DNA from 3 places in the Aureimonas phyllosphaerae genome. Region 3 is predicted to be linked to each of the others. Evidence: predicted binding sites of a transcription regulator. Region 3 holds the regulator's gene; each other region holds the start of a gene.
The links. The regulator PhoB, encoded in region 3, activates phosphate uptake and scavenging genes when phosphate is short. The targets are predictions, from matches to a motif close to TGTCATNNANCTGTCAT.
Positions count from the first base shown of each region.

Region 1 (3,268 bases), 1.9 Mb from region 3:
TGCACTTCGTCGGGCCGGACCAGCTCCACGGCTTCGAGGAGCGGCTGACGACCGATGTCTATCCCGCCGACTTCGGCTGGACGCCCGACTACCGCAAACCCGGCGAGCGCATCGACTGGTGGTATCACAACCTCGGCTCCGTCACGCACGCGGGCGTCGCCGAGATCACCAACCAGCTGGAATACGACGACGAGGTCGCCCACCACGCGGCCGCCCGGCTCTACGACCTGTCGCGACGCAACGACGACCGGCCCTTCTGCCTCACGGTCTCCTTCACCCATCCGCACGACCCCTACGTCGCGCGTCGCCGTTTCTTCGATCTCTACCGCAATTCGCCGGCGCTCCTGCCCGCGGTCGAGCGGATCGAGTTCGCCGACCAGGATCCGCATTCGCAGCGCCTGATGATGGCCTGCAACGACCACGAATACCGCATCACGGACGAGATGATCGCCCGTTCGCGGCAGGCCTATTTCGCCAATATCAGCTACATCGACGAGAAGGTCGGCGAGCTCGTCGACATCCTCGAGCGCACGCGCATGCTGGAGGACACGATCATCCTCTTCGTGTCCGACCACGGCGACATGCTCGGCGAGCGCGGCCTCTGGTTCAAGATGAACTTCTTCGAGGGCTCGGCCCGCGTGCCGCTGATGGTCTCGGCGCCCGGCCTGCCGCCCGGCCCCTACATGCAGCCGGTCTCGACCCTCGACGTGCTGCCGACCTTGGCGGAGCTCGCCGGGATCGACCTGTCGGACGGCGCCGAATGGCTCGACGGCATCTCGCTGATGGACACGGCGCGGCGGGGGGAGCGGGCACAATCGGTGCCGATGGAGTACGCCGCCGAGGGCTCGATCGCGCCGATGGTCGCGGTCCGGCGCGGGCGGTGGAAGTTCACGCGTTGCTTGGCTGATCCCGACCAGCTCTTCGATCTGGCGGACGATCCGTCCGAACTGCGCGACCTCGCCGCAGACCCGGACCATGCCGAACTGCTCGCCGCCTTCGACGCCGAGGCGACCCGTCTGTGGAATCTGCGCGCCTTCGACCGCGACGTGCGCCAGAGCCAGGCGCGCCGCCTCGTCACCTACGAGGCGCTGCGCAACGGCGCCTACTATCCATGGGACTTCCAGCCGCTTCAGAAGGCGTCGGAACGCTACATGCGCAACCACATGGACCTCAACGTGCTGGAGGACTCCCAGCGCTTTCCGCGAGGCGAGTGAGCGCACGAGGTGCGTGTGGAAGGCTGAAAACGAAGGCGTGATAAGGCTTTGCGCTGTCATGGAACCATCGTAGGTTTGACACGCGACTGTTGGTTCGCGCCGCTAGGAGGGCGGTGACGGACCGTGGCCATCAAGGCCCGGCGCTGGGAGCCTATTGCGATGACCAAGACGACCGCCGCCGCTGCGACCCTCGTGGCCGCCCTTTTCGCCTCGACCGCCGCCGTGGCGCAGACCGAGATCCAGTGGTGGCATGCCATGACCGGCGCCAACAACGAGGTCGTGGACACGCTCGCCAAGGAGTTCAACGAGAAGCAGTCCGACTACAAGATCACGCCGGTCTTCAAGGGCACGTACCCCGAGACGCTGAACGCCGGCATCGCCGCCTTCCGCGCCAAGCAGCCTCCCGCGATCATCCAGATCTTCGACGCCGGCACCGGCGTCATGATGGGCGCCGAGGGCGCGATCAAGCCGGTGGCCGAGGTGCTTGGCCAGAGCTTCGACAAGTCGAAGTACCTGCCGGGCATCGTGTCCTACTATTCCAAGCCCGACGGGACGATGCTGAGCTTCCCGTACAACTCGTCCTCGCCGATCATGTACTACAACAAGGACGCCTTCCAGAAGGCGGGCCTCGACGTCGACAACCCGCCCAAGACCTGGCCGGAGGTGTTCGACGCCGCGAAGAAGATCAAGGCGTCGGGCGCCGCCCCATGCGGCTTCACCTCGACCTGGCTGACCTGGATCCAGACCGAGAACTTCGCCGCTTGGAACAACGTGCCCTACGGCACCAACGAGAACGGTCTCGCCGCCCTCGACGTGAAGCTCGAGGTCGATGCCCCGATCTTCGTCGAGCATTTCCAGGCGATCGCTGACCTCGCCAAGGACGGCACGTTCCGCTACGGCGGCCGCACGTCGGAGGCCAAGCAGCTGTTCCTGTCGGGCGAGTGCGCGATGCTGACCGAATCGTCGGGCGGCCTCGGCGACGTCGTGAAGTCCGGCATGAACTACGGCACCGGCCAGCTTCCCTACGATCCGAAGGGGAACAACGCGCCGCAGAACACCATTCCGGGCGGCGCCAGCCTCTGGGTCTTCGGCGGCAAGTCGGACGAGGAATACAAGGGCGTCGCCGCCTTCTTCGAGTTCCTGTCGCAGACCGACATCCAGTCGCGCTTGCACCAGGTCTCCGGCTACCTGCCGGTGACGCTCGCCGCCTACGAGGCGACCAAGGCCAGCGGCTTCTACGAGAAGAACCCGGCCCGCGAGATTCCGATCCAGCAGATGATGGGCAAGACGCCGACCGAGAACTCCAAGGGCGTGCGTCTGCCGAACCTGCCGCAGGTCCGCGACATCATGAACGAGGAGTTCGAGGCCATGCTCAACGGCAGCCAGGACGCCAAGATGGCGCTCGGCAAGATCGTCGAGCGCGGCAACGCGGCGATCGCGCAGGCCGCCGGCCAGTAAGCGGCCGCACAGGCGATCCTCACCCTCAAGGCGCCCCGCCGTTCGCGGCGGGGCGCGCCCATGTCATGCTCGGGGCGGCCGTTTGAACACCCGCGTCACCTTTCCCAACAAGCTTCTGCCGTACTTGCTGCTCGCGCCGCAGGTTCTGGTGACGCTCGTCTTCTTCTACTGGCCAGGGGCGCAGGCGCTCTACCAGTCCGTCCTGCGCGAGGACGCGTTCGGCCTGAAGACCGAGTTCGTCGGCCTCGCCAACTTCCGGCAGGTGCTGAGCGATCCCGGCTATCTCCACGCCCTGAAGACCACCATCATCTTCAGCCTTTCGACGGCCGTGCTCGCGATGGGTCTCGCGCTGCTGCTCGCGACATCGGCCGAAAAGGTGCTGCGCGGCAAGGCGTTCTACCGCACGCTCCTGATCTGGCCCTACGCGGTCGCACCCGCCATCGCCGGCATGCTCTGGCTCTTCATGTTCAATCCGACGATGGGCACGTTCGCCTACATGCTGCGCGCGGCCGGCTATGGCTGGGATCCGCTGCTGAAGGGCGATCAGGCGATGGGACTCGTCATCGTCGCGGCAGCCTGGAAGCAGATCTCCTACA
Region 1 covers NZ_CP181348.1:2,431,535-2,434,802, forward strand. Annotated here, with positions in the region: gene betC (choline-sulfatase) at 1-1,214, shown strand, start outside; gene ugpB (sn-glycerol-3-phosphate ABC transporter substrate-binding protein UgpB) at 1,374-2,672, shown strand; gene ugpA (sn-glycerol-3-phosphate ABC transporter permease UgpA) at 2,755-3,268, shown strand, end outside.
Region 1: ugpB (sn-glycerol-3-phosphate ABC transporter substrate-binding protein UgpB) is a predicted target of PhoB. The motif match lies at 1,269-1,285, and genes of this name have one in related genera.

Region 2 (3,268 bases), 1.3 Mb from region 3:
GTAGAAGATTTCCGAGCACGGGCCGCACGGCCCGGTTTCGCCCATGGTCCAGAAGTTGTCGGAGGTCGGGATGCGGATGATGCGGTCGTCGGAGAAGCCGGCGATCGACTTCCACAGCTTCGCCGCCTCGTCGTCCTCCGAGTAGACGGTGACGAGAAGGCGCGACTTGTCGAGCGCGAACTCCTTGGTCACGAGGCTCCAGGCGAGGCTGATCGCCTCTTCCTTGAAGTAGTCGCCGAACGAGAAGTTGCCGAGCATCTCGAAGAAGGTGTGGTGCCGGGCGGTGTAGCCGACGTTGTCGAGATCGTTGTGCTTGCCGCCGGCCCGCACGACCTTCTGCGCGGTCGTGGCGCGCGTGTACGAGCGCTTCTCGAGGCCCGTGAAGACGTTCTTGAACTGCACCATGCCGGCGTTCGTGAACATCAGGGTCGGATCGTTGCGAGGGACCAGCGGCGAGGACGCGACCGGTTCGTGCCCGTTCTTCGCGAAGTACTGGAGGAACGTCGACCGGATCTCGTTCACGCCGCTCATGGGAAACCTTCAAGGCTTGGATAGGATCGCGGCGCAGGAACGCCGCAGCGCCAGCCTTTTAGCGAGGGGCCGAAACCCTGTCCATGCTCGCGCGCGACGGCCTACGAGCAACGCGCAAGCGACGCCGAGATCCGGCAATCTGCTGACGATCAGAGACGGAACACGAGTTCCATCCGGTCGGCAGGAAAGCGCGAGCGCATCGCCTGCACCGGGCGATCCTCGGCATCGACGTCGACTGCGCTGGAGACGAGGACGATGCTGTCGGGGGGCAGGTCAAGATGCTCGGCATCCACCGGATGCACGCGCTCGGCCGTGATTCGGGTCTCAAGCCGACGGTAGTCCGGCAATCCGTGCCGCCTGAGAGCCTCGGTGATCGATCCGGTCTCGGCATAGTCGCGCACGATGTTGGGAAAGCGATCGGCCGGGAAATAGCCGGTCGAGACCGAGAGCGGCAGGCCGCTGGCGACGGACAGCGTGTCGAGCCGGGCGAGCGCCGCGCCGAGCGGGCAGTTCAGCAAGGCGGCCAGCGCCTGATCCGCGCGCACCGTTTCGGATCGGATCAGACGCCCGGCAGGCCGCTGACCCTGCGCCGTGACGTTCTCGGAGAAGCGGGTTCGCAGGCCGACCGGGTAGGCAAGACGCGGAGCAGGTGCGTTGACGAAGGTGCCACGCCCCCGCTCCGACCGAAGAAGCCCTTCGGCCGCGAGCGACTGGATGGCCCGACGAACGGTGTGCCGGTTGACCGCATACCGCTCGGCAAGTTCCGTTTCGGGTGGAAGCTGATCGGAGACCGAACCGTCGGCGATGCTGGCGCGAATGCGGTCCGCCACGCGTCGCCAGCGCGTCACCCCCTCGTCCGCATCGTTCATTCCGTCGGGCTCCGTTTGACCGCGCGCCGCCGTCATAGAGGTGTCACCATCGAGGCGCTATACCTTCCCCGTCCAGATCGGTAGTCTAGACAAATAGACAATCGGAAGCGGGTCGTACTTGATGCCTCAAACCGCCACCCCCTCGAACATGCGAACTGAGGATGCCCGCAAGCGCGCCATAAACGCGCTGGCGCTCGCACCGCGAGGCTTCCTGAAGGATCGCTTTGCTGGTTTCGCGAAGGAGGTGCCGCCGGCCCTGCCCGTTCGCGGGCCGGAGGTCGGCCTCGTCATGCTGCGCGGACGCGCCGGCGGCGGTGGTGCGGCATTCAATCTTGGAGAGGCCAGCGTCTGCCGCGCCACGGTGCGGCTTGCGACCGGCGAGGTTGGGCACGCGATGATCCTCGGGCGTGATACCGAGACTGCCCGCATTGCCGCTCACCTCGACGCCCTCTGGCAGACCGATGCCTGGCGCGACCGGATCGAGACCGAGTTCGTGACGCCGGCGCTCGCCGCCGATGCCGAGGCGCTGGAGCGCCGCGCCGAGGAGACGGAAGCCACCCGCGTCGATTTCTTCACCGTCGCCCGAGGCGAGGATTGATCGTCATGTCCGCTGCGCTTTCCACCACCGCCGTCTCCGGCGGCTTCAACGATCCGGTCCTCGGATCGCAGGCTGCGTTCCGACGGATCATGGGCGCCTTCGCGGAGCCCGGCACGACGATCGACCTCGGCGGCTTCGTTTCCGCGCCGAGCCCCCTGACGCCCGCGATCGCGACGCTTCTGGCGACGCTCGCCGACGCGGACGCGCCCGTCTTCCTCGAAACCGACGACGCTGCCGAAACTTTGGCGTGGATCGCCTTCCAGACCGGCGCGGCCGTGCTGGCCGATCCGGCCGATGCCGCGTTCGCGGTTCTGTCGCCAATGTCGGATCCCAAGCGGTGGGAGCGCTATCCGCTCGGCACCGACGTCTATCCCGACCGCTCCGCGACCCTGATCCTGTCGGTCGAGGCGCTAGAAGGCGGAGCGTCACTGACTTTGTCCGGCCCCGGCATCGAGACGACGCGCCGCATCGCCCCACTCGGCCTGCCCGCCGGCTTCATCGCCGCCCGCGCGGCCAATCGCGCACTGTTCCCCCGGGGGCACGACCTCGTTCTGGCTGCCGGCGCGCACTGCCTCGTGCTCCCGCGCACGACCTGCGTCGAGGAGGCTTGAGATGTACGTAGCCGTCAAAGGCGGTGAAGCCGCCATCCAGAAGGCGCACCGGCTGCTCGCCGACCGTCGCCGCGGAGACCGGAGCGTGCCGGCCCTGACGATCGAGCAGATCGCGTCGCAGCTTGCGCTCGGTGTCGACCGCGTAATGGCGGAAGGCTCGCTCTACGATCCCGACCTCGCGGCGCTAGCCATCCGCCAATCCTGGGGCGACCTCATCGAGGCGATCTTCCTCCTGCGGGCGTTCCGGACAACTCTTTCCCGCTTCCGCGCCGCCGAGCCGCTCGACACCGGCGCGATGCGGCTGGAGCGACGCATTTCGGCGACCTACAAGGACCTTCCCGGCGGCCAGCTTCTCGGTCCGACCTTCGACTACACCCACCGTCTGCTCGACCCGGCGATGGCGCGCGACGAAGACGTCGCGGAGCCGGAGCGCCGCGCCGCACCGACCGCCGTCGCGCCCCGCGTGACCGATCTCCTCGGCGCGGAAGGCCTGATGGAGGACGATGGCGAACCCGGCGGCGAGCCCGGCGACATCACGCGCGATCCGCTCGATTTTCCGGCCGGACGCGACCTGCGGCTGCAGGCGCTGGCGCGCGGCGACGAGGGTTTCCTCCTGGCGCTCGGGTATTCGACGCAGCGCGGCTACGGGCGCACCCATC
Region 2 covers NZ_CP181348.1:3,077,703-3,080,970, reverse strand. Annotated here, with positions in the region: gene alaS (alanine--tRNA ligase) at 1-531, opposite strand, end outside; gene phnF (phosphonate metabolism transcriptional regulator PhnF) at 681-1,400, opposite strand; gene phnG (phosphonate C-P lyase system protein PhnG) at 1,522-1,998, shown strand; gene phnH (phosphonate C-P lyase system protein PhnH) at 2,004-2,609, shown strand; gene ACLNGM_RS14560 (carbon-phosphorus lyase complex subunit PhnI) at 2,611-3,268, shown strand, end outside.
Region 2: phnF (phosphonate metabolism transcriptional regulator PhnF) is a predicted target of PhoB. The motif match lies at 1,431-1,447, and genes of this name have one in related genera.

Region 3 (3,268 bases):
GCGAAGGTGGCGAAAAGCGGGTTGTCGTGCTCGGACATGGGGCTGACTTCTTCGGTTTTCCCGGAATGGGTTCGGGGCGACGGCACATGGCGGCCCGCATGGGGGCTTGCCGCCGTGCCGCCCTCACGGTGGACGGGCCCTCGGCAGCGGCCCGCTATACCATGTCGCAACGCGGGATTGTCAATCGAAACCCCGGATTTGCGGCCGTTTCGCCCGCTCGCGCCGATGCATTGACCTGTTGAAAAACCGCAAAAGCGATTCGTGCAACACTGTGCGCACCTTGCCACAGCGCCCCGCCACGCGTTAAATTGGGTCTGGACACCATATTTCGTGCGACGAGACCGGCTGTCTACCAGATCTGGTGGTTCGAGGATCGTCCTCTGTCATGCTGCGTGGATCGGTGGCGCGTCGCATGGGTCAAGAATTAGGAGTCAGTTCATGAGCTGGACCGACGAGCGGATCGATCTTCTCAAGCAACTGTGGGGCGATGGCCTGAGCGCCAGCCAGATCGCCGCGCAACTGGGCGGCGTCACCCGCAACGCCGTGATCGGCAAGGTCCATCGCCTGAAGCTCGACAGCCGCCTCAAGGCCTCTGCGCCGCTCGAGGCGGTGGTCGCCCCGCGCGCCGTCCGGCCGGTTCTCGTCGAGACGATGCCGGACGAGGTGCCGGCGCCGCGCGTCCTGCCGGTGCAGGCCCCGACGGTCGCCGTGATCACGCCGGCCGTCGCCGCGGCTCCGCGCCCCGTCCGGCCTGCGACGCTCGGCGCGACCGCGCTGAAGATCGAGGTCGAGCCGGAAGAGCAGGAGGAGATCGTCGGCCGCGCCACGGTGCCCCACGGTCCCGGCGAGGTGGTGCCGATCTCGCGCAACCTGACGCTCGTCCAGCTGTCGGACCGCACCTGCAAGTGGCCGCTCGGCGACCCGCTGTCGGACGAGTTCCGCTTCTGCGGCAACAACGCGCCGGACGCCTCGCCTTACTGCCAGTATCACGCGCGCATCGCCTTCCAGCCGGTCTCGGAGCGCCGCCGCGTCCGCTGACGGGTTCGCCGTCCACGAAAAAGGCCCCGCCATCGCGCGGGGCCTTTTCGTTTTCAGGGAACCCTTGAGTCATTCATGGCCGCGGACTGGCATGGGCCGGGCGCTTGCGCTATGGGGGCGCCCATGACCCAGGACACTCTCCCCGACCGCCTCGCCATCGATCCCGACAGCCCGTTCCACAACGAGGAACTCCTGTCGCAGGGCATCGGTATCCGCTTCAACGGCTCCGAGAAGACCAATGTCGAGGAGTATTGCGTCAGCGAAGGCTGGATCAAGGTCGCGGCCGGCACGGCGCGCGACCGCAAGGGCAAGCCGATCCTCCTCAAGTTGAAAGGGACCGTGGAGCCCTTCCTGAAGGGCGACGCCGCCTGACGATCCGATGCGGGACGGCCGGAACCCGGCCGCCCGCCGAACTGCCTCGTCAGGCCGTCAGACGGCTTCCGGGCGAACGCTCGACGCGCGCGGCGCGGCGGCCGTGAACGTCTCGTCCAGCGCATAGCCCGCGCCGCGGACGGTGCGGATCGGATCGCGCTGGCGACCGCGGTTCACGGCCTTGCGCAGGCGTCCGACATGGACGTCCACGGTGCGCTCGTCGACATAGATGTCGCGGCCCCAGACGCCGTCGAGCAGCTGCTCGCGCGAGAACACGCGGCCCGGCGACTGCATCAGGAATTCCAGAAGCTTGAACTCCGTCGGCCCGAGCTTCAGCTCGCGGCCCGCCCGGCGAACGCGATGCGTCTCGCGGTCGAGGTCGATGTCACCGGCGACGAGCTGCGAGGAGATCCGCTCCGGCTTCACCCGGCGAAGCATGGCGCGCACGCGGGCCATCAGCTCCGGCGTCGAGAAGGGCTTCACGACATAGTCGTCGGCACCGGTCGACAGGCCGCGCACGCGCTCGGACTCTTCGCCCCGCGCCGTCAGCATGATGATCGGCAGCCGTTCGGTCTCGGGCCGCGCGCGCAGGCGCCGGCAGAGCTCGACGCCCGAGAGGCCCGGCAGCATCCAGTCGAGGAGGAGGAGGTCGGGCACCTGCTCCTTGAGCCGGAGGTCCGCCTCGTCGCCGCGCGCGATCGTGTCGACGGCATATCCCTCGGATTCCAGGTTGTAGCGCAGGAGGATCGAGAGCGCCTCCTCGTCCTCCACCACCGTGATGCGCGGCGCCATGGTCAGGCGCCCCGCAGGCCGACCGGCGCGACCAGGGTCGGGGTCGAGTCGCCCTTGGGACGCTCGATCTCCATCTGGCTGCCGGTCTTGATGTAGAAGATCGTCTCCGCGATGTTGGTCGCGTGGTCGCCGATGCGCTCGATGTTCTTGGCCGAGAAAAGCAGATGGGTGCAGGCGGTGATGTTGCGCGGATCCTCCATCATGTAGGTCAGGAGTTCGCGGAAGATCGAGGTGTAGAGCGCGTCGATCTCCTGGTCGCCCCGGCGGATCGCCTCGGCGCGCAGATGGTCGCGCGTCGCATAGGCGTCGAGCACCTCCTTCAGCTGGCCGAGCGCCAGTTCGGACATGTGCTCGATGCCGCGCACGAGCTGCACCGGCTGGGTGTGCTCCTGCGTGGCGAGGACACGCTTGGCGATGTTCTTGCCGAGATCGCCGATGCGCTCGAGATCGTTCGAGATGCGGATCGCGCCGACGATCTCGCGCAGGTCGTGGGCCATCGGCTGGCGCTTGCCGATGGTCATGATCGCGTGCTCGTCGATCTCGCGCTGGGCGGCATCGAGGAGGACGTCGTCGGCGACCACCGACTGGGCGAGCCCGGCGTCCGAGCGGATCAGCGCCGAGACGGCCTGCTCCACCATGCGCTCCGCCTGGCCGCCCATCTCGGAGATGCGGCGCAGAATGAACTTCAGTTCCTCGTCGTAGGACGTGACGATATGGTGTTCCATGACGCGTCTCCCTTCATGGATTGGGGCCGCCGCCCGGTTGTGCCTCGATCCGGTCAGCCGAAGCGGCCGGTGATGTAGTCCTGAGTCCGCTTGTCGTCCGGATTCTGGAACATCTTCTCGGTCGGGCCGACCTCGACGATCTTGCCCAGGTGGAACATCGCGGTGCGCTGCGAGACGCGGGCCGCCTGCTGCATCGAGTGCGTGACGATCACGATCGTGTAGTTCTGGCGCAGCTCGTCGATCAGCTCCTCGACGGTCGCGGTGGCGATCGGGTCGAGCGCCGAACAGGGCTCGTCCATGAGGATGACCTCGGGGCTCACGGCGATCGCGCGGGCGATGCA
Region 3 covers NZ_CP181348.1:4,372,648-4,375,915, forward strand. Annotated here, with positions in the region: gene ACLNGM_RS21000 (aspartate aminotransferase family protein) at 1-38, opposite strand, end outside; gene ACLNGM_RS21005 (GcrA family cell cycle regulator) at 439-1,038, shown strand; gene ACLNGM_RS21010 (DUF3297 family protein) at 1,162-1,410, shown strand; gene phoB (phosphate regulon transcriptional regulator PhoB) at 1,468-2,202, opposite strand; gene phoU (phosphate signaling complex protein PhoU) at 2,205-2,927, opposite strand; gene pstB (phosphate ABC transporter ATP-binding protein PstB) at 2,981-3,268, opposite strand, start outside.